Regions from separate parts of the Blastococcus sp. SYSU DS0617 genome, predicted to be linked through region 2. Evidence: riboswitches for the same ligand, from Rfam matches in the RefSeq annotation. Region 2 holds a riboswitch; the other holds the start of a gene.
The links. Region 2 has a riboswitch for S-adenosylmethionine ahead of thrC (threonine synthase). Riboswitches for the same ligand answer to the same signal wherever they lie in the genome.
Positions count from the first base shown of each region.

Region 1: linked by a shared signal. The riboswitch ahead of ACI793_RS06245 (bifunctional o-acetylhomoserine/o-acetylserine sulfhydrylase) and the one ahead of thrC (threonine synthase) in region 2 are both predicted to bind S-adenosylmethionine.

Region 1 covers NZ_JBJHAO010000003.1:335,515-350,843, reverse strand. Annotated here, with positions in the region: gene ACI793_RS06265 (hypothetical protein) at 1-281, shown strand, start outside; gene ACI793_RS06260 (ABC transporter substrate-binding protein) at 367-1,296, shown strand; gene ACI793_RS06255 (amino acid ABC transporter permease) at 1,314-2,267, shown strand; gene ACI793_RS06250 (amino acid ABC transporter ATP-binding protein) at 2,264-3,040, shown strand; SAM riboswitch class IV at 3,117-3,234, shown strand; gene ACI793_RS06245 (bifunctional o-acetylhomoserine/o-acetylserine sulfhydrylase) at 3,277-4,569, shown strand; gene metX (homoserine O-acetyltransferase MetX) at 4,572-5,645, shown strand; gene ACI793_RS06235 (VOC family protein) at 5,721-6,101, opposite strand; gene ACI793_RS06230 (threonine aldolase family protein) at 6,143-7,204, shown strand; gene ACI793_RS06225 (gamma carbonic anhydrase family protein) at 7,205-7,738, opposite strand; gene gdhA (NADP-specific glutamate dehydrogenase) at 7,791-9,140, opposite strand; gene ACI793_RS06215 (NAD(P)H-hydrate dehydratase) at 9,201-10,091, opposite strand; gene ACI793_RS06210 (histidine phosphatase family protein) at 10,072-10,812, opposite strand; gene ACI793_RS06205 (YdeI/OmpD-associated family protein) at 10,914-11,513, shown strand; gene ACI793_RS06200 (APC family permease) at 11,501-12,970, opposite strand; gene ACI793_RS06195 (C40 family peptidase) at 12,985-14,013, opposite strand; gene ACI793_RS06190 (hypothetical protein) at 14,160-14,654, opposite strand; gene ACI793_RS06185 (hypothetical protein) at 14,698-15,000, opposite strand; gene ACI793_RS06180 (metallopeptidase TldD-related protein) at 15,271-15,329, opposite strand, start outside.
Region 2 covers NZ_JBJHAO010000001.1:412,625-427,953, reverse strand. Annotated here, with positions in the region: gene ACI793_RS02070 (DEAD/DEAH box helicase) at 78-1,865, shown strand; gene ACI793_RS02065 (helix-turn-helix transcriptional regulator) at 1,981-4,968, opposite strand; gene ACI793_RS02060 (phospholipid scramblase-related protein) at 5,602-6,339, opposite strand; gene ACI793_RS02055 (HD domain-containing protein) at 6,400-7,077, shown strand; gene ACI793_RS02050 (DUF4031 domain-containing protein) at 7,001-7,294, opposite strand; gene ACI793_RS02045 (Gfo/Idh/MocA family protein) at 7,384-8,379, shown strand; gene ACI793_RS02040 (hypothetical protein) at 8,480-9,193, shown strand; gene ACI793_RS02035 (DUF72 domain-containing protein) at 9,233-10,018, opposite strand; gene ACI793_RS02030 (VOC family protein) at 10,074-10,457, shown strand; gene groL (chaperonin GroEL) at 10,740-12,371, opposite strand; gene ACI793_RS02020 (cold-shock protein) at 12,643-12,843, opposite strand; gene thrC (threonine synthase) at 13,028-14,329, opposite strand; SAM riboswitch class I at 14,342-14,491, opposite strand; gene ACI793_RS02010 (HAD family hydrolase) at 14,550-15,329, shown strand, end outside.

The DNA of each region.
Region 1 (15,329 bases), on a different contig from region 2:
GGCCGGCCGACGGAGGCAGCGACGTGGAGGCGCCCGTGGTGCCCGGTCTGCCGACGGAGCCCACCGAGGAGCCCGAGCCCACCGGGGAGCCGTCCCCCACCGCCGGGCCGGGGACGACCAGCACCCCGACGACCACCCCGTCCACGAGCTCGCCCGGCACCTCCACGGCAGAGCCGACCGGCGAGCCGGACGACCCCACGGAGACGTCGGAGCCGGCCGAACCGACCGGCGAGCCGGAGGACGAGGACACCGCCGGACCGACGTCGCCGTCGACTCCGTGATCGAAGCGGTACCGCCCTCACGCGACGTAGCGGGAAACGGCAGGGCAAGATCTGGTGTCTGCCCCGCCCGAAGGAGACCCCGCCCGTGTCTGCACGTTCCCTGACCCGCCGCGCCGCGACCGCCGTCGCCGCCGCCTCCACCGTCGCAGTGGTCCTCACCGGCTGCGGCGACGACCCCGACAGCTCAGAGCCCTCCGCCGAGAACGCCGCCGGGGAGCTCCTGCCCGCCGTCGAGGTCGACGAGGAGCTGGCCGCCCGGGTGCCTGACGAGATCGGCGAGGACGGGAAGATCACCGTCGGCACCGACACCAGCTACGCGCCGAGCGAGTTCATCGCCGCCGACGGCGAGACGATCGTCGGCTTCGACATCGACCTGTTCGCGCTGGTGGCGCAGAAGCTCGGGTTCGATGCGGAGTTCGAGTCGGCGGACTTCGGCTCGATCATCGCCGGCGTCGGCTCGGGCCGGTACGAGGTGGGCGTCTCCTCCTTCACGATCAACCCCGACCGCCTCGCCGAGGCGACGATGGTGAGCTACTTCTCCGCGGGCACCCAGTGGGCCGTGCAGTCGGGCAACCCGGAGGACGTCGACCCCGACAACGCCTGCGGGCTGTCGGTCGCCGTGCAGGCCGACACCGTCCAGGTCGAGGACATCACCGCCCGCTCGGCCGAGTGCGAGGCCGCCGGCGAGGAGGCCATCGACATCCAGCAGTTCGAGGGCCAGGACGAGGCCACCGCCGCGCTGGTCTCGGGCCGGGTGGACGCCGGCCTCGCCGACTCCCCGGTCATGGCCTACGCGGTCCAGCAGACCGGCGACCAGCTCGAGCTGCTCGGCGACATCTACGACTCCGCGCCCTACGGCTACGTCGTCCCGTCGGAGCAGACGGAGTTCGCGGAGGTGCTGGCCGATGCGCTCACCGCGCTGATCGAGGACGGCACCTACGAGGAGATCCTCGAGAAGTGGGGCGTCGAGGCCGGCGCGATCGACGACCCGACCGTCAACCCGACCGTCGACTGACGCCTCCGCACCTCCCCATGCCCGACACGAGCACGACCCCGGCACCGCCCGAGCAGATCCGGGCGGTGCCGGTCCGTCATCCCGGCCGCTGGATCGCCACCGCCGTCATCGCCGTGCTCGCCGCGATGTTCGTCCACATGCTGGCCACCAACCCGGTGTTCCAGTGGGACTTCATGGTCGAGAACATGTTCAGCGACGCCGTCCTCCGGGGCGCGCGGACCACGCTGATCATGACGGTGCTGGCCATGGCCATCGGCATCCTGCTCGGCATCGTGCTGGCGATCATGCGGCTGTCGGCCAACCCGGTCGTCTCGGGCGCGGCGTGGGTCTACATCTGGTTCTTCCGCGCCATCCCGCGCATCGTGCTGCTGTTCTTCTCGGCCAGCCTCGGGGCGCTGTACTCGACCTACGAGCTGGGCTTCCCCTTCGACCAGCAGCTGATGGGCTTCTTCGGCTGGGAGGGCGACTGGCGCTTCCTGAGCCTGGACGGCAACGACATCTTCCGCGGGTTCGTCGCCGGCCTGCTGGGGCTGGCGCTGTCCGAGGCCGCCTACGCGGCCGAGATCGTGCGGGCCGGCATCCAGTCGGTCGACCCCGGGCAGACCGAGGCGGCCGCCGCGCTGGGGATGGGCCGCGGGAAGACGATGCGCCGGATCGTGCTGCCCCAGGCGATGCGCGTCATCATCCCGCCGATGGGCAACGAGACGATCGCGATGCTCAAGGACACCTCGCTGCTGATCGCGGTGCCGGTGTCCAACGAGCTGAACTTCCAGCTGCGCGCCATCGGCAGCCGCACGTTCCAGGTCATCCCGATGGCCGTCGCCTCGATCCTCTGGTACCTGGCCCTGGCCAGCATGCTCATGATCGGCCAGCACTTCCTGGAGAAGCGGTTCAGCCGCGGGTTCGGCGCCCGCGAGACGCGGCGGCAGCGGGCGGCCCGCGAGGCCGCCCAGGCCGGCAGCGTCCGATGAGCAGCGTGCCGGGCCCGCCGATGGTGAAGGCCGAGGGCGTGCACAAGTCCTTCGGCCACGTGGAGGTGCTCAAGGGGATCGACCTGGAGGTCGCCCCCCGCGAGGTCATGTGCATCGTCGGCCCGTCGGGCTCGGGCAAGTCCACGTTCCTGCGCTGCATCAACCACCTCGAGCGGATCGACGCCGGACGGCTGTCGGTGAACGGCCACCTGGTCGGCTACCGCGAGAAGGGCGGCCGGCTGCACGAGCTGCGCGACGCCGAGGTGGCCGCCCAGCGCCGCGAGATCGGCATGGTCTTCCAGCGCTTCAACCTCTTCCCGCACATGACCGCGCTGGAGAACGTCGTCGAGGCGCCGGTCCAGGTGAAGGGCGTGAAGCGGGCGGAGGCCCGCGAGCGCGGCGCCGCCCTGCTGGAGCGGGTCGGGCTGGGCGACCGGATCCACACCTACCCGAACCAGCTCTCCGGCGGCCAGCAGCAGCGGGTCGCGATCGCCCGCGCCCTGGCGATGGAGCCGCAGCTCATGCTGTTCGACGAGCCCACCTCGGCCCTGGACCCGGAGCTGGTCGGCGAGGTGCTCGACGTCATGCGGGGCCTGGCCGCGGACGGGATGACCATGGTGGTGGTCACCCACGAGATGGGCTTCGCCCGCGAGGTGGGCGACAGCCTGGTGTTCATGGACGACGGCGCCGTCGTCGAGGCCGGCGACCCGCGGCAGGTGCTCACCGACCCGCAGCACGAACGCACCCGCGCCTTCCTCTCCAAGGTGCTCTGACGGAGGATCCCGCTGCAGCCGGGCCGGTGGGACCCGTGTTTCACGTGGGACAACCGAGGCGCCTAAGATCGGCTCGGCTCACGAGAGGCAGTGCGAAGCACCTGGCTGACTGCCCGGCAACCTCCTACTCCGTCTGAGGTGCTCCAGGGGAAGAGCCGGCCGTCGCGGCGTCCGCCGCGGGGCAAGGACGGGGCTCCCGTGCGCCGCGGGATCTCCTGAGCGGAAGGAGACGGCGCATGAGCGACCCGCAGAACTGGAGCTTCGAGACCCGGCAGATCCACGCCGGCACCAGCCCCGACCCGACGACCGGGGCCCGCGCCCTGCCGATCTACCAGACGACCAGCTACCAGTTCCGCGACAGCCAGCACGCCGCGGACCTGTTCGCGCTGGCCGAGATGGGCAACATCTACACCCGGATCATGAACCCGACGCAGGACGCGCTCGAGCAGCGCGTCGCCTCGCTGGAGGGCGGCGTCGCGGCACTCGCGGTGGCCTCGGGGCAGGCCGCGGAGACGCTGGCCATCCTCAACCTCGCCGAGGCCGGCGACCACGTCGTGGCGTCGGCGTCCCTCTACGGCGGCACCTACAACCTGCTGCACCACTCGCTGCCCAAGATGGGCATCACCGTCTCCTTCGTCGAGAACCCCGACGACCCGGAGAACTGGCAGTCGCTGGTGCAGGAGAACACCCGGGCCTTCTACGCCGAGACCATCGGCAACCCGAAGGGCGACGTGCTCGACATCGAGACCGTCGCCGGCGTCGCGCACCGCAACGGCGTCCCGCTCATCGTGGACAACACGGTGGCCACCCCGTACCTGATCCGACCCTTCGAGTTCGGCGCCGACGTCGTCGTGCACTCGGCGACCAAGTACCTGGGCGGCCACGGCACGGCGATCGCCGGCCTGATCGTCGACGGCGGCTCGTTCGACTGGCGCGGCGGCAAGCACCCCATGTTCACGACGCCGGACCCGACCTACCACGGCGTCGTCTACGCCGACCTCGGTGCGCCGGCCTTCGCGCTCAAGGCCCGGGTGCAGCTGCTGCGCGACCTCGGCCCGGCCGTCTCCCCCTTCAACGCCTTCCTGGTCGTGCAGGGCATCGAGACCCTGTCGCTGCGCATGGACCGGCACGTGGCCAACGCCCAGCGGGTGGCGGAGTTCCTCGAGGCCCACGACGCCGTCGACCGGGTCAACTACGCCGGCCTGCCCACCAACCAGTGGCACGCGGCGCAGCAGAAGTACGCCCCGAAGGGCGCCGGCGCCGTCCTCACCTTCGAGCTGCACGGCGGCAAGGAGGCCGGCCAGAAGTTCGTCGAGGCGCTCGAGCTGCACAGCCACGTGGCCAACATCGGCGACGTGCGCTCGCTGGTGATCCACCCCGCGTCGACGACCCACTCGCAGCTGACCCCCGAGGAGCAGCTGACCACCGGTGTCACCCCCGGTCTGGTGCGCCTGGCCGTCGGCCTGGAGGGGATCGAGGACATCCTCGCCGACCTCGAGGCCGGTTTCCGCGCGGCGAAGTCCGCCTGACGATGGGCGGGTGGGTCGAGGGGGATCCGGTCGGCGACCGGCTCTTCCTCGACCTGCCCGCCGTCCCGCTCGAGCGGGGCGGCGAGCTCGCCGACGTGCGGGTCGCCTACGAGACGTGGGGCACGCTCGCCCCCGACCGCAGCAACGCCGTCCTCGTCGAGCACGCGCTGACCGGTGACAGCCACGTCGTCGGTCGGTCCGGGCCCGGTCACGCGACGGCGGGCTGGTGGGAGGGGCTGGTCGGCCCCGGGCGCCCGCTGGACACCGACCGGTGGTTCGTCGTCTGCGCCAACGTGCTCGGCGGCTGCCAGGGGACGACCGGGCCCGGCTCCCTCGCCCCGGACGGCGCCCGCTGGGGATCCCGCTTCCCCGAGGTGACGGTGGGCGACCAGGTGCGGGTCGAGGTCGCCCTGGCCGACGCGCTGGGCATCGACCGCTGGGCCTGCGTGGTGGGCGGCTCGATGGGCGGCATGCGGGCGCTGGAGTGGGCCGTGGCGCTGCCCCAGCGGGTCGGGTCGCTGTTCTTCCTGGCCTCGGGGGCGGCCGCGTCCGGCGACCAGATCGGCACCCAGACCACGCAGCAGGCGGCCATCCGCGTCGATCCACGGTGGCGCGGCGGCGACTACGACCGGTCCGACCCGCCGTCCGACGGGCTGGGGATCGCCCGCCGGATCGCTCACCTGACCTACCGCAGCGCGCTGGAGCTCGACGCGCGCTTCGCCTCGCGCGTGCAGGAGGACGGCCGTTACGCCGTCGCCAGCTACCTGGACCACCACGCCGACAAGCTGGCCGGCCGGTTCGACGCCGGCAGCTACGTCGTCCTCACCGAGGCGATGAACTCCTGGGACGTCGGCCGCGGCCGCGGCGGGGTGGAGGCGGCGCTGGCCCGGGTGACCGCGCGCACCGTCGTCGCCGGCATCGACAGCGACCGGCTCTACCCGCCGGCGCTGCAGCAGCGCGTCGCCGACGCCCTGGGCGTGCCGCTACGGCTGATCTCCTCGCCGTACGGGCACGACGGCTTCCTCGTGGAGGTCGACGCGGTCGGCGGGCTGCTCAGCGAGCTGCTCACCCGCTGACCGGGCCGAACCCTGCGAAGCCGTGGTCATCACCCGCCGATCGCCACGAGTTCGCATGGTTCGTCGGGCCGGCGGTCACCGCTCGCCGGTCGGCTCCAGGAATTCCAGCCGGTTGCCGAACGGATCGGCCGCGTAGAAGCGGTCGTGCCCGGGGAAGTCGTCGTCCCAGGTCACCCGGTGGCCGGCTCCCTCCAGCGCCTCGGCCACGGCGCGCAGGCCCCTCACCTGCAGCCCGGGATGCGCCTTGCGCGCCGGGACGAAGGGATCCTCGACGCCGAGGTGCACCTCGAGGCCGCCGCCCCGGAACCAGCAGCCGCCCCGCGCCGCGAGGACCGGCGGCTTGTCCAGCTCCCGCATGCCGAGGACGTCGCGCCAGAACGCCCGGCAGTGCTCCTCACCGCCACGCGGGATGGCCAGCTGGACGTGGTGGACCGGCAGCAGCTCGAAGGCGGGCACGCGCCGACGCTAGCGAAGGGCAGGACCGCAGACTGTCCGGTGTGGACGACGACCTCCTCGCGCTGCGCGACACCTGCGACCGCTCGCTCACCGGCCACGGCGAGTGGCGCCCCGGGGCCCTGCTGGCCACGGTCCCGCCGGACACGGCAGCGGACCGGTACGGCGAGGGTGGCGTCGTCGCCGAGCTGGAGGCGGAGGTCGCCGCGCTGCTCGGCAAGCCCGCCGCGGTGTACCTGCCCAGCGGCGTGATGGCGCAGCAGGCAGCGCTCCGGGTGCACGCCGATCGCCGTGCCCGCCGGACCGTGCTCTGCCATCCGGAGAGCCACCTGGTCGCGCACGAGGAGCAGGCCTTCGAGCGGCTGCACGGGCTGGTGCTGCGGTCCGTCGGGAACCGGCACCGGCTCCTGCTGCGCGCCGACCTGGACGCGGTCGCCGAGCTGCCCGCGGCCCTGCTCGTCGAGCTGCCGCAGCGCGACCTCGGCGGGCAGCTGCCCCCGTGGGACGACGTCGTCGCGCAGGTGGGCTGGGCGCGGGAGCGGGGCGCGGCCGCCCACCTGGACGGCGCCCGGCTCTGGGAGGCCGCGGCCGGCTACGGGCGCTCCCCCGCCGAGGTCGCCGCGCCCTTCGACACCGTCTACGCGAGCTTCTACAAGGGCATCGGCGCGCTGGCCGGCTGCTGCCTGGCCGGGCCGGAGGACGTCGTGGCCGAGGTCCGCGAATGGCGACGGCGGCTGGGTGGCACCCTCTTCGGGCTGTGGCCGGGGGCGGCATCGGCCCTGACCTGCCTGCGGCGCCGGCTGCCGCTGATGCCGGCCTACCTGCAGCGCGCCCGCGAGGTGGCCGACGCGGTGCGGGACCTGCCCGGGGTCACCGTCGTCCCGGACCCGCCGCAGACGCCGATGCTGCACCTGCTGCTGCGTACCACGCCCGAGCCGTTCACCGCGGCCGCCCGCCGGCTGGCCGACGACGGCCTGTGGACCTGGCCGCAGGCCGCGATCACCGGTGACCCCGGCACCGTGCGGGTCGAGCTCCCGGTGGGCGACGCGACGCTGGCGCGAGGGATCGACGAGATCCGCGGCGCGATCGCCGCACTCGCCGGCTGATCAGCTCTCGATGCGGCGCACCCGTCGCGCGCCGTCGAGCCGGTCGCTGTAGGCCTTCGCGTTGTACTGGATGTGCAGCTGGTCGTCCTCGGTCGCCTCGCGCATCACCTTGGCCGGGACGCCGGCGATCAGCGACCGCGGCGGGAAGACCTTGCCCTGGGTGACGACGGCGCCGGCGGCCACGATCGAGCCCGAGCCGATGTGCGCGCCGTTCATGACCACGCTGCCCATGCCGACGAGCACGTCGTCGTCGATGCGGGCGCCGTGCAGCACCACCCGGTGCCCCACCGACACCCGCTCCCCCACGACCAGCGGGAAGCCGGGATCGGAGTGCAGCGTGCAGCCGTCCTGGATGTTGGAGTCGGCGCCGATCTCGATGACCTCGGCGTCGGCGCGGGCCACGGCGCCGTACCAGATGCTCGACCGGGGGCCCATCGTCACCGCGCCCACCACGACCGCCGTGGGCGCGACGAACGCCTCGTCGTCGATCGCGGGAGTGCCGAAGTCCAGGGCGCCGATGAAGTTCTCACTCATCCCTGCACCCCAGCACAGCCGGCCCGGCACGGCGCGGCCGGGGCGCCGGGCATCAGATCAAGCCGTGCGCGTGCACCGCTTCGGCCACCTGCAGGAACCCGGCCACGTTGGCGCCGAGCACCAGATCGCCCGGGGAGCCGTACTCCTCGGCCGTCTCGTGGCAGCGCGCATGGATGCCGCGCATGATCTCCTCGAGCTTGGCCTCGCTGTGGTCGAAGGTCCACCGGTCCCGCGAGGCGTTCTGCTGCATCTCCAGGGCCGAGGTGGCCACGCCGCCGGCGTTGGCCGCCTTCCCGGGGGCGAAGCCGATGCCGGCGGCCCGGAAGAGGTCGACCGCTTCCGGAGTGGCCGGCATGTTGGCACCCTCGACGACGTACCGGCAGCCGTTGCCGACCAGCGTGCGCGCCGCCCCGCCGTCGAGCTCGTTCTGCGTGGCACTGGGGACGGCCACCTCGCACGGGACGTCCCAGATGCTGCCGCCCGCGACGAAGGAGGCGCCGTCCACCCGGTCGGCGTAGACGCTGATCCGGGCCCGCTCGACCTCCTTCACCTGCTTGAGCACCTCGAGGTCGATGCCCTGCTCGTCGACGACGTAGCCGCTGGAGTCCGAACAGGCCACGACGGTGCCGCCGAGCTGGTGCACCTTCTCGATGCCGTAGACCGCGACGTTCCCCGACCCGCTGATGACCACCCGCCGGCCGTCGAAGGACTCCCCGCGGGCATGCATCATCGCGTCGGCGAAGAACGCGGCGCCGTAGCCGGTCGCCTCGGTGCGCACCAGCGCGCCGCCCCAGCCCAGCCCCTTGCCCGTGATGACCCCGGACTCGTAGCGGTTGGTGATGCGCTTGTACTGGCCGAAGAGGTAGCCGATCTCGCGGGCGCCGACGCCGATGTCGCCGGCCGGGACGTCGGTGTACTCGCCCAGGTGCCGGTAGAGCTCGGTCATGAACGACTGGCAGAACCGCATCACCTCGGCGTCCGACCGGCCCTTGGGGTCGAAGTCCGAGCCGCCCTTGCCGCCGCCGATGGGCATCCCGGTGAGCGCGTTCTTGAAGATCTGCTCGAAGCCGAGGAACTTGACGATGCCGAGGTTCACCGAGGAGTGGAAGCGCAGGCCGCCCTTGTAGGGCCCGAGCGCGGAGTTGAACTCCACCCGGAACCCGCGGTTGATCTGCACCTCGCCCCGGTCGTCCTGCCACGGGACGCGGAAGATGATCTGCCGCTCGGGCTCGCAGATGCGCTCGATCGTCTTCATCTCGGCGTACTCGCTGTGCCGCCCGAGCACGACGGCCAGCGACTCGAGCACCTCGCGCACCGCCTGGTGGAACTCGGCCTCACCCGGGTTCCGCCGCAGCACCTCGGCGTAGATCTCCTCCACCTTGGCCGGTACGTCCACGTGCACTCGGTCCTCCGTACTGCTCGTCCGACGACGGGCGCTCAACGTACGCGCGACGGGGCCCGCTCAGGGGGCGACCTCCGCCAGCGCGCCGGGCACCTCGCCCGGCAGCTCCCGGGCGAGGAAGCCCATCGGACCGATCGACGACGCAAGCCGCTCACCGGCCCGCCCGTGCAGCCACGCGGCCCACAGCGCGGCCTGGGCCGGCTCGGCCCCGCGCGCGAGCAGGCCACCTGTGATGCCGGCGCGCACGTCACCGGAGCCGGAGACGCCCAGCCCTGCGTTGCCGCTGTCGTCCCGCCACAGCCGCCCGTCGGGCGCCGCGGTCCACGAGGTGGCCCCGCCCAGCCCCACCACCGCCTTCGCCCGGCCGGCCAGGTCCGCGGCGGCGCCCGCCGGATCCTCGTCGATCTCGCGCTCCTCGACGTGCAGGGCGTAGGCGGCCTCGGTGGGATTGGGGGTGAGCACGACCCGCCCGTCCAGGTGGTGCACGCAGCTCTCCTCGGCGGTGACCGCGGCCAGACCGAGGGCGTCCAGGGCCAGCGGCCCGCTCAGGTGTGGCAGCAGCCGCTCGCCGAAGGCCTGGGTCGCCTCCTTGTCGGCCATGCCGGGCCCGATCAGCACGGCGTCGGCCGCCTCGGCCAGGTTGCGGACGACGTCCGCCGCGTCCGGGGCGATGGCGCCGCCGCGGGTCTGCGGCAGGGCCCGGACCAGCGCCTCGGGCAGTGCGGTGGCCACGTGCGGGGCCATGGAGGCGACCGTGGCCACCTGCAGCTTGCCGGCACCGGCCCGCATGGCCGCCTCGGCGGCCAGCAGCACCGCGCCGAGGGTCTCGGTGCTGCCGCCGATCACGAGGATCGAGCCGCGCGCGTTCTTCCCGCCGGAGGGCTCGGGCAGCGGCCACGCCCGCAGCACTCCGGGGGTGACGGTGGTGGGCTCAGGCCTGCTGGGGGACATCGGGCTCCTCGGTGATCTGCTCGTGCTCGGCGGCCAGGTGGTCCACCTCGTTGAACGCGACGAGGCGGAAGTCGCCGGAGTCCTCGCGCCGGTACCGGGTGAGCGACGCGTTGGCGACCTGCTCCTCGCGGTCGACGGCGAGCAGCTCCTGCTCGGTGAGCCCCTCCAGCACGTACCGGAAGACCATGATCACGGCCTGGTGCGCGACGATCACCAGGCGCTCGCAGTCGTGCCGCAGGCCCTCGGTGGCCAGCAGGCTGCGGATGCGCAGCGCGACGTCGGCCCAGCTCTCCCCGCCCGGCGGCCGGTAGTAGAACTTGCCCAGGAGATCGCGGCGCGAGGCCTCGTCCGGGAACTGCTCGCGGATGCCGGCGCCGGTCATCCGGTCGAACATGCCGAAGTCGCGCTCGCGCAGCCGCTCGTCGGTGCGCACCCGGAGCCCCAGGTCCGCCGTCGCCAGCCGGGCGGTGGTCAGCGCACGGTCGAAGGGCGAGCTGAGCACCGCGGTCGGGCGCTCGACCTCCGGCAGTGCAGCCAGCCAGGCGCCGAGCGCCTCCGCCTGCGACCGGCCGGTGTCCGACAGCGGCACGTCGGGGTCCCGGATGTCGAGGTCGAGCCGGCCGGCCCCGGCCTGCTGGGCGTGCGCGTCGGCGACGTTGCCCATGCTCTCGCCGTGCCGCACGAGCCACAGCGCCGACGGTCCCGGTTCCCGGCCTGTCACCCGCCACCCCCGTCCCCGTGCCGCGCGGTGCGGCCGTCCGCCCGCCGATAGCCGCGCGGGAGGAAGCCGAAACGGTCGGCACCCGCGGGCACGATGACTCCGTGACGCTGCCCACGGACCTGCCGGTGCTGCCCTTCCCCGACCAGGCCGCTCTCGAGGCGTGGCTGGAGGACCACCACGAGACCGCGCCCGGGCTCTACGTGAAGATCGCGAAGAAGGGCTCGGGCGTGCCCTCGGTGAACTGGGAGCAGATGGTCGAGGTGCTGCTCTGCTTCGGCTGGATCGACGGCCGCGCCAACCGGCTGGACGACTCCTTCTACCTGCAGCGGATCACGCCCCGGCGGCCGAGGAGCGTCTGGTCGGCGAAGAACGTCGCGACCGTGGAGCGCCTGATCGCCGAGGGGCGGATGCGCCCGGCGGGGCTCGCCGTGGTCGAGGCGGCGAAGGCCGACGGACGGTGGGAGCGGGCGTACGCCGGCCCGGCCACCATCACCGTCCCCGACGACCTGGCCGCGGCGCTGGACGCCGAACCCGACGCACGGGCGGCGTTCGACGCGCTGGACGGGCAGAACCGCTACGCCGTCCTGTGGCGGGTGCAGACGGCGAACACGGAGAAGACCCGCGCGAAGCGGATCGCCGCCGCGGTGGAGCTGCTCGCCGCCGGCGGGACGCCGCACCCGCCGTCGGGTCAGCCGGGGTAGGCGCTGCGCCGCTCGCGCCAGAAGGTGGCGTCGCGCCGGCGCCACCAGAGCATGAGCAGGACCCCTGCGGACATGACGCCGACGCCGATGACCAGCGGCGGGCCCACCCCGAGCCAGGCCTGCCCGGTGTAGGAGTTCTCCGCGTCCGCCAGGTCCCGGACCGAGAGCACGAGCAGCCAGGCCAGCATCGCCGCCCCGGTCAGCGGGCCGACGCCCAGGAGCAGGAGGTTGCGCACGCTGGAGAGCAGCTGCCGCCGGAAGTAGACGGCGCAGGCCAGGCCGGTCAGCGCGTAGTAGAGCGCGATGAGCAGTGAGAGCCCGGTGATCGAGTCGAACAGCGCGTTCTCGCTGACCAGCCCGACGCCGACGTACCAGGCCACGCCGATCCCGGCGACCCACCAGGTGGAGACGTCGGGCGTGCGGTGCGTGGGCGAGATCGAGGCGAACCGGCGCGGCAACGCGGCTCGCCGGGCCATCGACAGCCCGGTGCGCGAGGCCGGGATGATGGTCGTCTGCGTCGAGGCGATGGCGGAGGTGGCGACGGCGACCAGCACCACCCAGTCCCAGCCACCGAGCGCCCGGGTGGACAGCAGCGCGAAGACCGCCTCCTCCTCGTCGGCGTTGCCGGCCAGCCAGCCGGTGCCCGCGAAGGCGACGACCGCCGTCGCCACGCCCAGGTAGGTGATCAGCAGGGCCACCGTCGACCAGACGCCGGCCCGGCCGGGCGCGCTCAGCGGGTCGCGGGTCTCCTCGGTCAGGTTGACCGCCGACTCCCAGCCCCAGTAGGCGAAGACGCCGAGCAGCAGGCCCCCGGTCAGCGCCGCGCCACCCGACCCGAACGGGTCCAGCCAGTTCCACTCCGGCGTCAGGCCGCCGAACGGGCTGGTCCCACGGACGCCGCGCACCAGCGCGACGACGGCGAAGACGGCGAGCGCCACGGTCTGCGCCACGATCAGGCCGTTCTGCAGCCGGGCCGAGAGCTCGGTGCCGCGCACGCAGATCGCCGCCATGACCACCACGAGCAGCACCGACAGGGCCATGACGGTCGGCGTCGACTCCGCCCAGCCGTCCAGACCCACGGCCAGCAGCGTGAAGCGGACGCCCACCTCGGCGAGCGAGCCCAGCACGAGGACGCCGGTCATGGCGATCGCCCAGCCGCCCAGCCAGCCCGCCCAGGGGCCCAGCGCCCGCGTGACCCAGGAGAAGGTGGTGCCACAGTCGGGGTCGACCCGGTTGAGCGCGGCGAAGGCCCCCGCGATGAGCAGCATGGGAAGGAACGAGGCCAGCAGCACACCAGGGGCGTGCACCCCCACCAGGGCGACGATCGGCCCGAGCACGGCGGCCAGCGAGTAGGCCGGCGAGGTGGCCGCGAGGCCGATGACGAGGGTGTCGAGGAAGCCGACGGCGTCGGGGCGCAGGGTCGGCGGCGCCTCGGGCCCGGACGCGGTGGCGGTCACCCCCGCGATTGTCCTCAGCCGGTGAGGCGGACGCCGAACCGGTAGCCGCGCTGGTCGACGCTCGTCACGGCGACCGGCTTCCCGTAGGTGCGGGCGTGCACGATCATCCCGTTGCCGATGTAGAGCGCCACGTGGCTGATCGGCGTGTAGTAGAAGACCAGGTCGCCGGGCCGGAGCTCGTTCCGGGAGACCTGCCGCCCCAGCTGGGACTGCGCACGGCTCGAGTGCGGCAGCCGCACGCCGGCGGCCGCGTAGGCGGCCGAGGTGAGGCCGGAGCAGTCGTAGGCGTTCGGGCCCGTGCCGCCGGCGGCGTAGGCGTCGCCCACCTCGGCCAGCGCCGCCCGGATGGCCACGGCAGCCGCCGAGCCCGGGGCCACCGGGAGCTCCTCGACGGAGGGGGCGTTCAGCGAGCGGCCGGCCACGGCGGTGGTCACGCGCTCCTGCTCGGCGGCCGAGAGCCGGGCGAAGTCGGCCTGGTAGGCGGCCGCCCGCTTCTCGACCTCGGCCTTCTGCTCCCGCAGCTGCTGGGCACCCGCCTCTGCGGTGGCGGCGGCCTCGTCGGCGGCCGCCTGGGCCGCGCGGGCCGCGTCCTGGGCGGCGTCCGCCTGGGCCACGACGGCGTTGGTGTGCTCGGCGATCAGGTCCAGCGTCGTCATCTGCTGGACCAGCTCGGCGGCGGACTCGCTGGTGAGGAAGGCGGCCATGCGCGACTGGGTCTTCCCGGTGTAGCCGGTGGTCGCGATGGCGCGGAGCTTGGGCTCGAACACGGCCATCGCGGCATGCGCTGCCTCGGCCCGCTCGGCGGCGGCTGCCGCCTCCTTCCGCTGGGTGGCGACCAGCAGCTCGGCCTCGTGCAGCTGCTCGTCGACGACCGTCAGCTCGTGCGCGGCCTTCTGGACGAGTTCCCTCGCCGCGGCAGCGGTGCCCGGCGTGGCGCCCGCGGGAGCCGGCGCCAGCACGCCCGTGGCGGCGGCGACGAGCGCCACCCCCACGGCGAGGAGGGCCCGGGAACGGCGTCGGGGGGTCGTGCGCGCGGACTGCACCGTCGGCCTCCGATCAGCTGCGCCGGTGCCGGGGAAGGGCACTGTTCGTTGCGCGTCGGTACGCACCGTAAGGAGGTCGTATCGACACGTAGCGGACGGCGCGCGGGATCGGAAGCCCTGCACTCGCCCCGTTCGTCACATGCGCCTCAGCCGTTCCCGCGGGCCCCGCGAGCGACCCCGTCCGGACCCCGGTCGGCCGCGAGCGGGACGAGCCGATCGGCGACGGCGCCGGTGACGAAGGAGTAGACGGCCTTGTGGCCGACGTCGACCACCTGGTCGCGGCGGGACCACGTCCACGGCGGTGCGCCGACGCCGGTGGCGTTCTCCAGGGTCTGGTCGGTGGCCAGCCGCACCGAGGTGTGCCAGGCCGAGGCGCGCCAGCCGCGCAGTCCGGCGGCGGACCAGATCCCGCGCAGGGCGCCGACGGCCGCACCGGTCCCCCAGTGCATGAGGTGGTTGCGCACCGGCGGGCGGGCGGAGCCCGGCAACCGGCGGCCGGTCGTGACCGCGGTGAGCGTCCGTGCCGGTACGTAGGAGTTCGGGCGCGAGGTGACCGACTGCTCGGCCTTCTCCGCCAGGGTCATGGCAGCGACGCCGGCCAGGCCGGCGAGGGCTCCGCGCAGCGCGGCTCGTCCCAACATGCGAGTGCCCCTACCCGGGGAACGGGCAGGGGCAACGCGACGATCAGCCGGCGAGGGGCTCCTGGACCTGGAGGCCGGCGACGGTCTGGAAGTCGCGGAGGATCGCGGAGAGCTCGTCGGCCGTCCACGCCTCGCAGCAGTCGCAGCCGCCGTCGGCGAAGCTGACCAGGCCGAGGCGTCCGCCCGCCTGGTCCTCGTCGATCGCGAGGTGGCCGGCCGACGGGTGGCGGTGGCAGGCGCAGGCCGCGGCGCACAGGCCCAGACCCCACCCGGAGATGACGACGGTGTGCCCGTCGTCCCGGACCTTGCCGACCTGGAAGACGGACGGCTTGTGACTCCTGCTCATGGGAGTCCTCCCCTCGACAGCCCGTTCCGGAGAGCGGGGCCCGTGCTCGGTTGAAAAAAGGAGCCACAAGAGGTTTCGGCAGATGTGGTCCTGCGGTAAAGCTCTCTGTTGCACCGACTTTCAGCACCCACGGTAACCCCGCCGCCACGACGCGTCGCCGTCACAACTCTCCAGGCGTCACTCGCCCACGTTGGCGGAACTGCACCGACCGGAGCCCGGCCTGCGACGGGTGTGACGGACGGGTCCGCCGGGGCGTCGGCGAGGCCACCGTCAGCTGGCCGGTGACACCGAGCTCATGTTGAAGTCCGGCACCCGCAGCATCGGCATGG
Region 2 (15,329 bases):
ACGTCGCTGGGGACGAGGCGCGCGGCAGGACCCGGGTTGGGCGTGTTGCTCCTCCGGCAGCCAAGATGGACCCCGACATGGGGAGTGCAGCACGCGCGGAGACGTTGAGCCCGCAGACGACCAGCCGGCCGCTCCGAGCGTGGCAGCAGGCTGCGCTCAGCCAGTACGAGGAGCAGTCCCCCAAGGACTTCCTGGTCACCGCGACGCCCGGCGCCGGCAAGACCACGTTCGCGCTCACCCTGGCCTCGCGGCTGCTCGCCCGGCGCGAGGTGGCGCGGGTCGTCGTCGTCTGCCCGACCGACCACCTGCGCATGCAGTGGGCCGACGCCGCCGACGCGATGGGCATCGTGCTGGATCCCGGCCTGACCAACGCCGTCGGCCCGGTCCGCGCCGGCACGCAGGGCTACGTCACCACCTACGCGCAGGTCGCGGGCAAGCCGATGCTGCACGCCGCGCGGTCCACCTCGGTCAAGACGCTGGTGATCCTGGACGAGGTGCACCACGCCGGCGACGGCCTCTCCTGGGGCGAGGCGGCCGAGGAGGCGTTCGGCATGTCCGCTCGCCGGCTCTGCCTGACCGGGACGCCCTTCCGCACCAAGCCCGACGAGCGCATCCCCTTCGTCCGGTACGAGGAGGACAGCTTCGAAGGGGACGACGGCGAGGGTGGGATCGGGCTGGTCAGCCGGGCCGACTACACCTACGGCTACAAGGAGGCGCTGGCCGACAACGTCGTCCGCCCCGTCGTCTTCGCCGCCTACACCGGCACCTCCCGCTGGCGGAACTCCGCCGGTGAGGTCGTCGCCGCCTCGCTCTCGGAGGCCGGCACACGGTCGGTGGAGATGCAGGCCTGGCGCACCGCGCTGGACCCCAAGGGCCAGTGGGTGCCGCACGTGATCGCGGCGATGGACGACCGGATCACCCACCTGCGCGAGACCGGCATGCCCGACGCCGCCGGGCTGATCCTCGCCAGCGACCAGGACGACGCCCGCGCCTACGCCAAGATCGTCCGCCGGGTCACCGGCAAGGCCGCCGAGCTGATCCTCTCCGACGACCCGAAGGCGTCGAAGAAGATCGAGCGCTTCGCCACCGGGTCCGCGCGGATCGCCGTCTGCGTGCGGATGATCTCCGAGGGCGTCGACGTCCCGCGTGCCGCCGTCCTGGCGTGGATGACCTCGTACCGGACGCCGCTGTTCTTCGCCCAGGCCGTGGGCCGCGTGGTCCGCTCGCGGTCGCCGCACGAGTCGGCGACGGTCTTCCTCCCCGCGGTGCGCCCGCTGCTGTCGCTGGCCGCCGCCATGGAGGAGCAGCGCAACCACGTCATGCCGCCACCCCGCAGCCAGCCCGACGAGGAGCTCGAGGCGCTCGACCTGCCGCCGCGGGAGCCGAAGGAGGGCGAGATGAAGCAGTGGGAGGCCCTGGAGGCCGACGCCCGCTTCGCCCACGTGCTGCACAGCGGGACGGCGCACACCGGCGCTGGTTCCGCCCCCACGGTCGTCGTCGGCGAGGAGGACGAGGAGTTCCTCGGCATCCCCGGGCTGCTCACCCCGGCGCAGACCGCGGAGTTGCTGTCCAAGCGGGACGACGAGCTGCGGCTGCGCATCGCGCAGAGCCACCGGGACCACGCCGAGGACTTCATGGTCGTCGAGGACCACCCCGACGAGGACGACGCCGGCCGCTCCTGGCGCGACGCCGCCGAGCTGCGCCGGGAGATCAACAAGCTGGTGAACCGCGTGGCGGCGCGCACCGCGCAGCCGCAGGCCGTGGTGCACACCCAGCTGCGCCAGTCGGTGCCCGGCCCCCCGTCGGCGTCGGCGTCGGTGGACGTGCTGCGCGCCCGCCGGGAGCGCCTCCGCACGATGCTGTGACATCGCGGCCCTCCGGACCGCACCGCGGCCACGAGCCGTTCCCGACCGTCGACGAGCGCTGCCATCGCGCCTGCGCGGAGCCCTCCGGGCCCCACTCGGCACGATCCGGCCCTGGCTAGGCGAGCAGTCCCCGGGACGCAGCGATGGCGACGGCCTCGGTGCGTCCGCTCGCGCCGAGCTTGGCCAGGATGTTGCTGACGTGCACGCTCGCGGTCTTCTCGCTGATGAACAGCTCGGAGCCGATCTGCCGGTTGGTACGCCCGGCCGCGAGGAGCCGCAGCACCTCGGTCTCCCGCGGGGTCAGGACGGAGCCGACCTCGACCGCCCGCAGCCCGGCGACGTCGAGCCGGCCGCGGCGGGCCAGCGCCTCCACCGCCCTGCGCAGCGGTACCGCGCCCAGCCGGACGGCGACCTCGTGGGCCTGCGCCCCCTGCTCCGCGGCCCCGGCGCGGTCACCGGCTGCCAGTAGCGCCTCGGCGAACCGCCACCGCGAGCGGGCCTCCTCGTAGACGTGCCCGAACCCGAAGGCGTCGACCGCCGCCCGCCACAGCTCGGGCGCGACCTCCCCCCGGACGCGGGCGGCCTCCGCGGCGATGCGGGCCAGCCAGGCGTGCGCCTCGACACCCAGCGTGTCGCCGTAGGTCTCCCGGTACGTCTCGACCGATGCGCGCGCGGCCGCGGTCAGGTCGTCCCCCGTCCGCAGCCAGTGGTCGGTCCCCGCGACGTCGGCGGCCCGGCGGGCGACCGCGGCGGCGTCGGCGACGGCACTCAGGGCGCTGCCGGCCAGCCGGAGCATGCCGATGTGGTCGTCGTCCCACTCCCGCTGCAGCCGCCGGTAGGTCGTCAGCGCCACGTCCACCGCCTGCTGCGGCCTGCCCTCCCAGGTGGCCAGGTCGATCTCCGAGGCGGCCGTCACGAAGTCGAGCAGGACGTGCGCTCCCAGCCGGGGCACCAGGCTCCGCGCCCAGTCGATGCGGGCCCGCGCGCCCGGGTCACCCCGGCCGACCAGCACGAGCAGCGCGTCGGCGCGCACGTGCGCGGCCATGTCCGGCACCCGGGCCAGCACGTCGGCCTCGGCCAGGCTCTCGTCCCAGCCGCCGGCCATGTACAGCGCCGTGACGTGCAGGTGACGCAGCTCGGCCGCGTAGTGCGACCACTCGGCGCCGAGGTCCCGGGCCCGCCGGGTGCCCCGCCGCGTCCACTCCAGCGCCTCGCTGATCCGGCCCGCCTCGAACATGACGGTCGCGACGTTGAACAGCACCCGCATCTCGACCTCGACGTTGCCGGACCGCCGGGCGCGGACCAGCGCCTCGTCCAGCCGGGCGCGCATCTCGGCCAGGTCCGTCCCGGGGCGGGCCCGCAGCTGGGTGACCGCGATGTCCGCCCAGGCACCGTCGAACCCGAGCGCGTCCGCGGCCGCGAGCGCCTCGTCGACCGCCGCGTCCGCCTCGTCGAAGCGGCCCACCGAGTAGCTCATCCGGGCGTGTGTCGCTGCGGCCCACGTGCGCGCCTTCGACGGCGGCTGCGCCGGCACCAGCGCCATCGCCGCCCCGCTCTCCCGGTAGGCCCCGGCGTCGTCCTCGACCCGGACCATCGCCTGCGCGAGCGTGTAGTGGATGCGCGCGCGGATCTCGGGGGCCGCGTCGGCCGGGAGCACCTCCAGCGCCGAGCGCAGCAGGGCGATCGCCCGGGCCGGCTCCCCCACCGTGCGCGCCGCAGCCGCGGTCTCCACCAGCAGCGCCGCCTGGTCGCGGCCGGCCCGTTCCGGCGCATCGGGCACCGCCGACCACAGCGCGAGCGCCGTCTCGAGGTGCTGCAGCTGTTCCGCGGGCGCGCCGACCCCTCCCGCCGCGGCCGCCGCGGCCAGCGAGGCGCTGAAGGCGCCGGGCAGGTCGTTGCTCCCGCGGGCGTGGTGCGCCTGCTCCGCGGCCGTTCCCGCACCCGGCTCGCGCGCCAGGTAGTCCGCGATCGCGGCGTGCAGCCGCACCCGCTCCCCCGGCAGCAGATCGGCGAGCACCGCCTCGCGCAGCAGCGCGTGCCGGAAGCGGTACCGGCCCTCGTCGGAGACCACCAGCAGGTAGTGGTGCACCGCCTCGGCCAGCGCCGCGTCCAGGTCGCCGTCGCCGAGCCCGCTCACCGCGGCCACGAGCTCGTGGCGCACCCGGCGGCCGGCCACGGCGGCGACGCGGAGCACCTGCTGGGCCTCCGGCGAGCGCTGCTCGACGCGGGCCAGGAGGACGTCGGTGAGGGCCAGGGGCAGCGCCTCGCCGTGCCGCCCGGCCGCGAGCAGCTCCTCGGCATAGAAGGCGTTGCCCTCGGCTCGGGTGACGACGTCCTCCACCACGGAGTCCGGCAGGGGCCCGGCATCGGCCGCCAGGCGACGCACCAGCGCGCCGACCTCGGCGTCCGGGAGCGGGTCGAGCTCGAGCCTCTCCACGCCGGGCAGGCGTACCAACTCGGCGAGCAGGGGGCGGAGCGGGTGGCGCCGGTGCAGGTCGTCGGCGCGGTAGGAGGCGACCACCGCGACGGGCTCGTCGGCGAGCCGGGCCAGCAGGTAGCGCAGCAGGTCGCGGCTGGACCGGTCGGCCCAGTGCACGTCCTCCAGCACGAGGAGGAGCGGCCCCGCGCCGGCCAGCTCGCAGACCAGGGCCGCCACCGCCTCGAAGAGCTGCAGCCGCCCGTCGTCGACCGGCGGCGGCGCCGCCCGGTGCGGTAGCGGGCGGCCGAGGTCGCGCCCCTCGGGCACCGGCTGCACCGGCGACGCCGTGGCCGGACGCCCGGCGAACAGCGGGGCCAGGACGGGGTTGGCGGCCGACTCGGGCGCCATGCCCGGCTCCGCCGCGACCGGTCGGAGCAGGTCGACGAAGGGCAGGTACGGCAGGCCCACGTCGCCGAGGTCGACGCAGTGCCCGGTGAGCACCCGGACCCCGCGCGCGGCCGCCCGCGCGGTCAGCTCGTCGAGCAGCCGGGTCTTGCCCACCCCCGCGTCACCGGACAGCAGCACGGTGCTCGCCCGGCCCGCTGCGGCGCGGTCGACGCACGCCAGCAGGGTGGCGAGCTCGGCGGCCCGTCCCACCATCGGCGCGTCGTCCCAGCGTGGCACGGCGCCGATCGTGACACGGGCCTCCGACAGAGCCCGAACCCTTTCGCTACGGGCCGAGCCGGTCAGCGCCGACGCCTGCGGCCGCGGAACCAGGGGGTATGCCGGGTCCGGGTGCCGCGGCCGGAGGCCAGCAGCATCTCTCGCCGGTAGGCGAGCTCGGAATCCAGGGCCGGGCTGCTGTAGTGGAGCGTCATCGTCGTGCCTCTCGTCGTCCTTGTGCGGATGACGACGACGTTCGTCCTGAGGCCGAGACCCAGGCATCGGCAGGTCACGCGGTTCTCGCGGCCCCGAGCCGTCTGAGGTGCCGCCGGACACGGCTGAGGGCCCTCATCCCGCGTGGGGTGAGGGCCCTCAGGGCGACGAGGTCCGGACCGGGTGACGGCCGCCTCGCGGCGAAAAGCACAACACGGCTCCAGGCCCCCGACCGAGGCCGGGGCGGTAGTCCGTGAAGGCGTAACCAAATGGCACCCGGGGGCACGTGGCACCCGGTCCGGACATCTCCGAGGCTACCCGCCGGAACCGAGATCATGTCGGGTCGAGCGATGCCGGGTGGGGTCCGCGCAGGCGCGACGGCGGAGCTCCACGCCAGCCGGGACGGCACCTGGTCGCGGTGTCGCCCGGAGGGCGACGAAATCAATTGAAGCCGCGGTCGTCCTGCTTGAGCGCGGTGTCGACGGTGAGGGCGGAGGCGATCACCAGGCTGGCCAGCGGTTCGGGGAGCCGGACGTGCACGAGGACGACGTAGCGGTCCGCCGTGGTGAACATCGTCCGGGCGAGGCCCTCCCACTTCTTCGTGATCCGGGCCACCTCCGTGCCGGCCGCGTCGGTGATCGCGAAGTCCCAGGCCCGCCAGTTCTCGGCCTGGATCGCGCCGACCACCTGACCGCCGGCCACCAGGTCGAAGCGGATCCGCCCGAACACGTTCGCCTGGACGATCTCGCCGATCGGCGCGCCGTCCGGGCGCTGCACCAGCACCCGGGACCTCATCAGCTTCGCTGGCCGGGTGAGCACCAGCACCGGCCCGCGGGCGTCGCGCACCTCGAGCCGGTGGGTGAGGAACTGGTCGAGCTGGCTGAACAGCCGGACCGCCTTCTTCACGGCGCTCTGCCCGACCTGGACGACGGCGCCGATCTGCCGGCCCTCGCCGTCGAGCACCGCGTACTCGTTGGTCAGCTCGATCAGCTTCGTCTTCTGGTTGACCAGCAGGACGGACTGGTCGTACAGCGAGGGGCCGGCGCCCTGCGGCGCGGGTGGCACGGGAGCGGCCGGGTGCTGGACGTGCTCGGTCCAGCCCTGGCCGTCCCACCACCGGGTGCCGGGAGTGCCGGCGGGGTCGGGGTACCAGCCCGGAGGGGGCGGCGGCTGAGTCACGGCGGTCACGGTAGTGCTGGCCCGGCGCAGCCCGGGTGCCTCCCGTGCCAGACTCTCCGGGTGGGTGACCTGGTGGGGTTCGAGGCGTGGGCGGCCCTGGCCGGCGACTCCCCCACCTCCCGCACCGAGTGGGCCGCCGTCGTCCGCGCGTGGGGTGAGCCGCACCGCCGGTACCACGACCTCGCGCACCTGGCGGCCGTGCTGGGCATCGTCGACCGGCTGGCCGCCGACGCCGCCGACCCGGACGCGGTGCGGCTGGCGGCCTGGTACCACGACGTCGTCTACGACCCGCAGCGCAACGACAACGAGGCGGTCAGCGCCGGGCGGGCCCGCGCCGGCCTGCGCGGGCTGGCCCCCGACGAGCGGATCGCCGAGGTCGAGCGGCTGGTGCTGCTGACCGCCGGGCACGACGTCGAGCCCGGCGATGCCAACGGCGCGGTGCTCTGCGACGCCGACCTCGCCGTCCTCGCCTCCCCGCCCGAGGCGTACGCCGCCTACGCCTCGGCCGTGCGCGAGGAGTACGGCCACGTCCCCGACGAGGCGTTCACCGCCGGGCGGATCGCCGTCCTGGAGCAGCTGCTGGCGCTGCCCCGGCTCTACCGGCTGCCCACCGTGGCCGGCACCTGGGAGCCACGGGCGCGGGCGAACATGGCCGCCGAGCTCAGCCTGCTGCGCCGCCGTGCGGCCCCGGGGAACGGGGCTTCCGGACCCGCAGCCCCGCCGCCAGGAGGCGAGTGAGCAGCTCCCGGCACTCCACCGGCTGCGCTCCGGCGGCGACCGCGACGTCGTAGAGGTCCTCGGGGACGTCGTAGTGGTCCCCCTGGAACGCCCGGCGCGGGATGCCGAGCTCCGCGGCGACGAACGCGTGCAGCTCGTCGTAGGAGACGTCGCTGACCAGGTGCGACCACAACCGCCCCCGCCAGGGCCACACGGGGGTGTCGATGAGCACCGTCACGGTGGCAGTGTGCCCGCCATGGCCCAGGAGCACCCGCAGGTCCGCGACGGCAACCTCCTGCGCTTCGGCTCCCCACTACCGTCCGAGGGGTGAGCGCAGAGATCCGCTGGGGCGTCGTGGGACCGGGTCGCATCGCGGAGAGCGTGCTGCCCGACTTCGCCCACGTCCCGCACGCCCGCGTCGTCGCCGTCGCCTCGCGGTCGCCGGAGAGGGCCGACGCGTTCGCCACCCGGCACGGGCTGGACCGCGCCCACGGCTCCTACGCCGGGATCCTGGCCGATCCGGACGTCGACGTCCTCTACGTCGCCACCCCGCACGCCCAGCACTCCGCCTTCGCCCTGGCTGCCCTGCGCGCCGGCAAGGCACTGCTGGTGGAGAAGGCGTTCACCGCCACGACTCCCGGAGCCGCGGCGGTCGTCGCGGCCGCCCGGGAGACCGGCGTCTTCACCATGGAGGCGATGTGGACCCGCTTCCAGCCTGCGGTGGTTGCGCTCCGCGAGCTGGTCGCCGACGGCGCGATCGGTGAGGTGCGGTCGGTGCAGGCCGATCTGGGCGTCTCCCGCGTGTACGACCCGGTGGACCGGCTGTTCGCCCTCGCACTCGGCGGCGGCGCGTTGCTCGACCTCGGTGTCTACGTCGTCTCGTTCGCCCAGATGCTGCTCGGGACACCGCAGCGCGTCGTCGCCTCCGGATCGCTGTTCCCCACCGGCGTCGACGCCGAGGCGGCGCTCCTGCTGGGGTACGACGACGGCCGGGCCGCCACGCTGCTCGCGTCGCTGCGCCAGGCGCTGCCCGGCCAGGCCCGCGTGTTCGGCACGACCGGCTGGATCGACGTCCTCCCCCGGTTCCACCACCCGGACACGATCGTGCTGCACCGGGCCGGCGCCGAGCCCGAGACGATCCGGCGGCCGCAGCTCGGCGTCGGCTACGCGCACGAGCTGATCGAGGTCACCGAGTGCCTGCGCGCCGGGCGCCCCGAGAGCGCGGTCATGCCGCTCGCGGACACCCTCGCCGTCCAGGACGTGCTGGGACAGGCGGCCGAGCAGCTCGGGGTGCGGCACGCGGAGGCGGTCGACGTCCTCTGACGGGTGATTCCTGACCGACCGGCTGCAGACGGCGTCCGGCGGTGCCGATGGCCTGTGGACGGGCCGCGCCGGCGGCCCATGTCCGGAGGGAACCGCATTCATGGCGCTGCTCGAAGTCCTGGCCGCTGTCGTCGCGAAGGTCGCCGGTGCGGGCACCGCCGCACAGGTCGCGGCCGGACTGGGCATCGCGACCGCCGGCGTCACCGGCGCCGGTGCCGCCGGCGCCCTGCCAGAGCCGGTCCAGGAGGTCGTCGCGAGCACCGTGGAGACGGTGTCCCCGTTCGACCTGCCCGACTCCGGCAACTCCTCCTCCGACGACACGTCCACCGAGGACGAGACGGAGGTCGACGGCCCGGCCCCGGACGGATCCGGTGACGACGCCGCGGACTCCACCGAGGAGCCCACCGAGGACCCGCTCGACGACGACTCCGACGACTCTGACGGCCACGGCTTGGACAACGCCCGCGAGCACGCGGACGAGCACGCCCAGGAGTCGCTGCTGAAGGCGCAGGAGCGCCAGGCCGCGCACGACGCGGAGAAGGCAGCCCGCGACGCCGGGAGGGAGGCCGAGAAGGCCGCCCGCGAGACCGCACGGGAAGCCGAGAAGGCCGCCCGCGAGACCGCACGGGAAGCCGAGAAGGCCGCCCGCGAGACCGCACGGGAAGCCGAGAAGGCCGCCCGCGAGACCGCACGGGAAGCCGAGAAGGCCGCCCGCGAGACCGCGAGAGAGGCCGAGAAGGCCGCTCGCGACGCCGGGAAGGCTGCTCGGCAGGCGGCTGGGAAGGCGGCCGAGCGGGGCGGCGAGGACGACTGACCCTCCGGCGACGGGGGCCGGTCGCCGACCCGCCGCCGGTCAGGTCACGGCGGGCCAGGCCAGGCCGGTCGCCTGGTCGGCGGTGGGCACGCGGGTCGGCGTCCCTCCGGCGCGGCGGACGGCGTCGGCGAAGCGGACCGCATCGATGACCGCGTTGCAGCCCGGGTCGTTGTTGAAGTAGACGAGGACGTCGGCATCGCCGTAGGTGGCCACGATCCGGTCGGCCCACAGCTGCAGGGTCTCGGCGCGGTAGCCCCACCCCTCGAAGCCGTGGTGGAAGCGCAGATAGCCCCACTCGGCGGTGCGCCAGAGCGGCGCGATCGGCTGCTCGTCCCGGTCGGCCCAGCACAGCGCAGCCCCGTAGCGCTCGAGCAGCGCGCGGATCTCGTCGGTCCACCACGACTCGTGCCGCGGCTCGACCGCCACGCGTGTGCCCACGGGGAACTGGGCCAGGCACTCGCGGAGCAGGTCGGGATCGGCCTTCAGCGTCGGCGGTAGCTGCAGCAGGATCGTGTCGAGCTTCGGGCCCAGCCCGGCGGCACGGTCCATCAGGCGGGCGACCGGCTCCTCGGGTTCGCGCAGCCGCTTGATGTGGGTGAGGAACCGGCTCGCCTTGACCGCCCAGCGGAAGTCCGGGGGGGTCCGGTCCCGCCACTTCTCGAACGTCTCCCGCTCGGGCAGCCGGTAGAAGGCGTTGTTGCTCTCGACGGTGGCGAAGTGCTCCCGGTAGTGCTCCAGCCACAGCCGCTGGGCGAGCTTGGGCGGGTAGAAGGCGCCGCGCCAGTCGCGGTACTGCCAGCCCGACGTCCCGATGATCACGGCCACGCCCATGATCGTCACCCGGATGCGCGGGGTCTGCCTGTCGTGCTGAGCTGATCGGGTGACCGCACCCGCACGCTTCAAGGACCTCTGCCTGGACGCCAACGACCACCACGCGCTGGCCGACTGGTGGTGCGCCGCCATCGGCTACGTCCGGCGCGACACCCTCGAGGACGCCGCGACGCCCGAGGAGGACGAGCCGCGCCCGCACGACTGGCCGATCCCGATCGTCGACCCGGCCGGCGAGGGTCCGCTGATGTGGATCGTCCCGGTGCCCGAGCGGAAGACGATCAAGAACCGCATGCATTTCGACGTCGTCGGCGAGACCTGGCCGCTGATCGCGGCCGGCGCCCGCATGGTGCGGGAGCAGGACGACGAGATCGACTGGAGCATCCTGGCCGACCCCGAGGGCAACGAGTTCTGCGTCTTCGCTCCGGAGGACTGACCGCGTGCGCGACCGGGCGGCGACCCGGCGGGCGTCGCTGTGCCCCAACCGCCGCCGGCTCGCCTACGACGACCACCTCGTCCACGGGGGCGCCCCGACGCCGGCCGCCGTCGCAACTGCGGGGAAAAAGGCCCTCGGACCGCCGCCGGGGAGCGCAAGTTCCCCGCAGTTGGCGTCCGGCCCCGCCCCGACGCCCGACGTCCCAGGAACGCCGACAGGGGCGGCCCGCTCGGAAGCGGACCGCCCCTGCCGGGCAGTGCTGGTGTTACGAGGGGGCTGGACTCAGAAGTCCATGCCGCCCATGCCACCCATGTCGCCACCGCCGGCGGCCGGAGCGTTCTTCTCCGGCTTGTCGGCGATCACGGCCTCGGTGGTGAGGAAGAGCGCCGCGATGGAGGCGGCGTTCTGCAGCGCGGAGCGGGTGACCTTGGCCGGGTCGATGATGCCGGCCTTGATCAGGTCCACGTACTCGCCGGTGGCGGCGTTGAGGCCGTGGCCGGTCTCCGAGTTGCGGACCTTCTCCGCGACGACGCCACCCTCGAGGCCGGCGTTGATCGCGATCTGCTTCAGCGGCGCCTCGAGCGCGACGCGCACGATGTTGGCACCGGTCGCCTCGTCACCCTCGAGCTCGAGCTTGTCGAACGCGACGGCCGTGGCCTGCGCCAGGGCGACGCCACCACCGGCGACGATGCCCTCCTCGACGGCGGCCTTGGCGTTGCGCACCGCGTCCTCGATGCGGTGCTTGCGCTCCTTGAGCTCGACCTCGGTCGCGGCACCGGCCTTGATGACCGCAACACCGCCGGCCAGCTTGGCCAGGCGCTCCTGCAGCTTCTCGCGGTCGTAGTCGCTGTCCGACTTGTCGATCTCGGCGCGGATCTGGTTGACCCGGCCCTGGATCTGGTCGGTGTCGCCCGAGCCCTCGACGATCGTCGTCTCGTCCTTGGTGACGACGACCTTGCGGGCGCGGCCGAGCAGCTCGAGGTCGGCGTTGTCGAGCTTGAGGCCGACCTCCTCGCTGATGACCTGGCCACCGGTGAGGATGGCGATGTCGGTCAGCATGGCCTTGCGGCGGTCACCGAAGCCCGGCGCCTTGACGGCGACGGACTTGAAGGTGCCGCGGATCTTGTTGACCACCAGGGTCGCGAGGGCCTCGCCCTCGACGTCCTCGGAGATGATCGCCAGCGGCTTGCCCGACTGCATGACCTTCTCCAGCAGCGGGAGCAGGTCCTTGACGGTGCTGATCTTCGAGTTGACGACGAGCACGTACGGGTCGTCGAGGACGGCCTCCATGCGCTCGGTGTCGGTGACGAAGTAGGGCGAGATGTAGCCCTTGTCGAAGCGCATGCCCTCGGTGAGCTCGAGCTCGAGGCCGAAGGTGTTGCTCTCCTCGACGGTGATGACGCCTTCCTTGCCGACCTTGTCCATCGCCTCGGCGATGAGCTCGCCGATGGCGGGGTCAGCGGCGGAGATCGACGCGGTGGCGGCGATCTGCTCCTTGGTCTCGACGTCCTTGGCCGTCGAGAGGAGGTAGTCGCTGACCGACGCGACGGCGGCCTCGATGCCCTTCTTCAGGGCCATCGGGTTGGCGCCGGCGGCGACGTTGCGCAGACCCTCGCGCACGAGCGCCTGGGCCAGCACGGTGGCGGTGGTGGTGCCGTCACCCGCGACGTCGTCGGTCTTCTTGGCGACCTCCTTGACGAGCTCGGCCCCGATCTTCTCCCACGGGTCCTCGAGCTCGATCTCCTTGGCGATGCTCACACCATCGTTGGTGATGGTGGGCGCGCCCCACTTCTTCTCAAGAACGACGTTCCGGCCACGGGGGCCGAGGGTCACCTTGACGGCGTCGGCGAGGGTGTTCATCCCTCGCTCGAGGCCGCGGCGCGCCTCTTCGTTGAACGCGATCATCTTGGCCATGTGGTGATGTCCTCCGAGCATGGATCGCTGCACGGCCGGGTGGGTGCCCGCGACGGACGACACCGATGACATGGGCGCTCCGTCGGCCCACCATCCGGTGCCTCACCGTTCCGACCTGATTGGCACTCGGGAGCCCCGAGTGCCAGAAACGAGTTTGGCACTCGACCCCTGCGAGTGCAAGAACGGGGGTCCCTGAGGGCGTTCGAGGCTGTCCCGGAACGACGGAGGCCCGGCCCCCTCGCGGGGAACCGGGCCTCGGTCGGACGTCCCGTCAGGCGCTGCGCACCGCGTCGGCCTGGGGGCCCTTGGCGCCCTGGACGACCTCGAACTCGACGCGCTGGCCCTCGTCGAGGGACTTGTACCCGTCCATCTGGATGGCCGAGTAGTGGACGAAGACGTCCTGGCCGCCGTCCACGGCGATGAAGCCGAAGCCCTTCTCGGCGTTGAACCACTTCACGGTGCCCTGTGCCACGTGTGCTCCCACGTTCTGCGTGCGGTCGCCCCACCGCGGGTGGTGGGGCGAGGTCTCGCTCTTCCGCCCGCGATCACGAACAAGGAGGAGAGAACCGCGCGAGAACCTACAACAGAGTGACGTGGGTTACACAGACATCAGCCACGGCGCGTTGCCGGATCCCCCGATCCGGTGACGCGGCCGGTCAGCCGATGAGGCCCGCGGACCGGGCGGACTTCAGGGACGGCTCGACGTGGTGCGTCGGGCCCACGACCGGCACCAGCGGGTCGAGGGTCTTCAGGCCCTCCCCGGTGTTGAGGACGACGGTCTCCTTGGCCGGGTCCAGCCGCCCGTTCCCCACGAGCTGGCGGAGGACGGCGACGGTCACGCCGCCCGCGGTCTCGGCGAACACGCCGGTGGTGCGGGCGAGGTCGCGGATGCCCTGCACGATCTCGTCGTCCCCGACCCGGCCGACCGCGCCACCGGTGCGGCGGATCGCGTCGAGCGCGTACGGGCCGTCGGCGGGATTGCCGATGTTCAGCGACTTCGCGATGCCGGTGGGCTTCACCGGCTTGACGACGTCCCAGCCGTTGTCGAAGGCCGTCGCGATCGGGTCGCAGCCGGCCGACTGCGCCCCGAAGATCGTCCACTCGGTGGCCTCGACGATGCCCGCGGCGGTGAGCTCGCGGAACGCCTTGTCCACCTTCGTCAGCAGCGAGCCCGAGGCCATGGGGATGACGACCTGGGCCGGGATGCGCCAGCCGAGCTGCTCGGCGAGCTCGTAGCCCATCGTCTTGGAGCCCTCGGCGTAGTAGGGCCGCACGTTCTGGTTGACGAAGGCGGTGTCCTCGAACTCGTCGGTCTCGGCGAGCTCGCTGGTCAGCCGGTTGACGTCGTCGTAGGAGCCGTCGACGGCGACCAGCGTCTGCCCGTAGACCGCCGACTGGACGATCTTCCCGGGCTCCAGGTCGGAGGGGACGAACACGAACGACGGCAGCCCCATGCGGGCGGCGTGTGCGGCCACGGAGTTGGCCAGGTTGCCCGTCGAGGCCGCCGCGATCTTCGTGTAGCCGAGGCCCTTGGCCGCCGTGGCGGCGAGGCTGACCACGCGGTCCTTGAACGAGTGGGTCGGGTTGGCGGAGTCGTCCTTGACCCACAGGCCACCGGTCATGCCCAGTTCCTCGGCGAGGCGGTCGGCGCGCACCAGCGGCGTCATGCCGGGGTCGAGCGAGACGCGGGAGGCCGGGTCCTGGCCCACCGGCAGCAGGGCGACGTAGCGCCAGATGTTCTGCGGGCCGGCCTCGATCTGCTCGCGGGTGACCGCGCGCATGAGCTCGGGGTCGTAGTCGACCTCGAGCGGGCCGAAGCACTCGGCGCACGCGTGCTCGGCGACGAGACCGAAGGTGGCGCCGCAGTTGCGGCAGATGAGCCCGCGGGCGGGACACGGCGGCACGGGGCCGCCGGCGCTGGAGTCTGCCTGGGCCGAACCGGGAGCGGTCAGAGTCATGCGACGACTACCTCCTCATCTTCCCCGCGTCGGGCCGTCGAGCCGCGCGGGACGGAATTGGCACCTCCCCGCAGACGCTGGCCGCACCGGGGTGCGGGGTCGCATGAGCGGCGGTTGCCGGGGCTTCATCGGGCCGTGTCCCTCTGCCCCTCTGGATGAGTGAACGCCGGCAACTCTACCCACCGCGTGCGGCGGCCGGAGCAGCGGTGAGGATGTGCGCGTGGCAGCGCGGATCGTCTACACCGACCTCGACGGCACGATGGTGGGACCACGCGGGTCCTTCTGGCACACCTCCGCACGCGATCTGACGGCCGACCCGGCGACGGCGTTGCTGGAGCTGCACCGCGCCGGGGTGCCCTTGGTGCTGGTCAGCGGCCGCACGTTCGAGCAGGTCGTGGAGGCCGCGCGGATCTTCGCCGCCGACGGCGCGATCGCCGAGCTGGGCGCCACCATCAGCTGGGGCGGCGGCCGGGGCACGCACCGGCTCACCGGCGAGCTGCCCGCCGAGCACGCCGACCGGACCCCGATGGAGGTCATGGCCTCGCTCGGCGTCGTCGAGCAGCTCGTCGCCGCCCATCCGGGCCGGCTGGAGTGGCACGCACCCTGGCACAGCACGCACGAGACCGACGCTTTGCTGCGCGGCCGGGTGGACCCCGTCGCCGTCGACTCGTGGCTGGCCGAGCAGGGGGTGGGCTGGCTGACGCTCAAGGACAACGGCGCCATCCCGGCGTCGTCCCGTTTCGGTCTCGACGACGACCCGCTGCCGCCGCGGGTCTACCACCTCATGCCGCGCGGGATCTCCAAGGGAGCAGCGATCGCCTGGGATCTGGAGCGCCGCGGGATCGACCCCGCCGATGCGGTGGCGATCGGCGACAGCGTGAGCGACCTGGACATGGCCCCCGCGGTCGGCCGGTTGTGGATCACCGCGAACGGGGCCGGCGTCGACGGGATGGCCGACCGGATCGCCGCCGTCCCCAACGCGACCGTCACGGATGCCGCA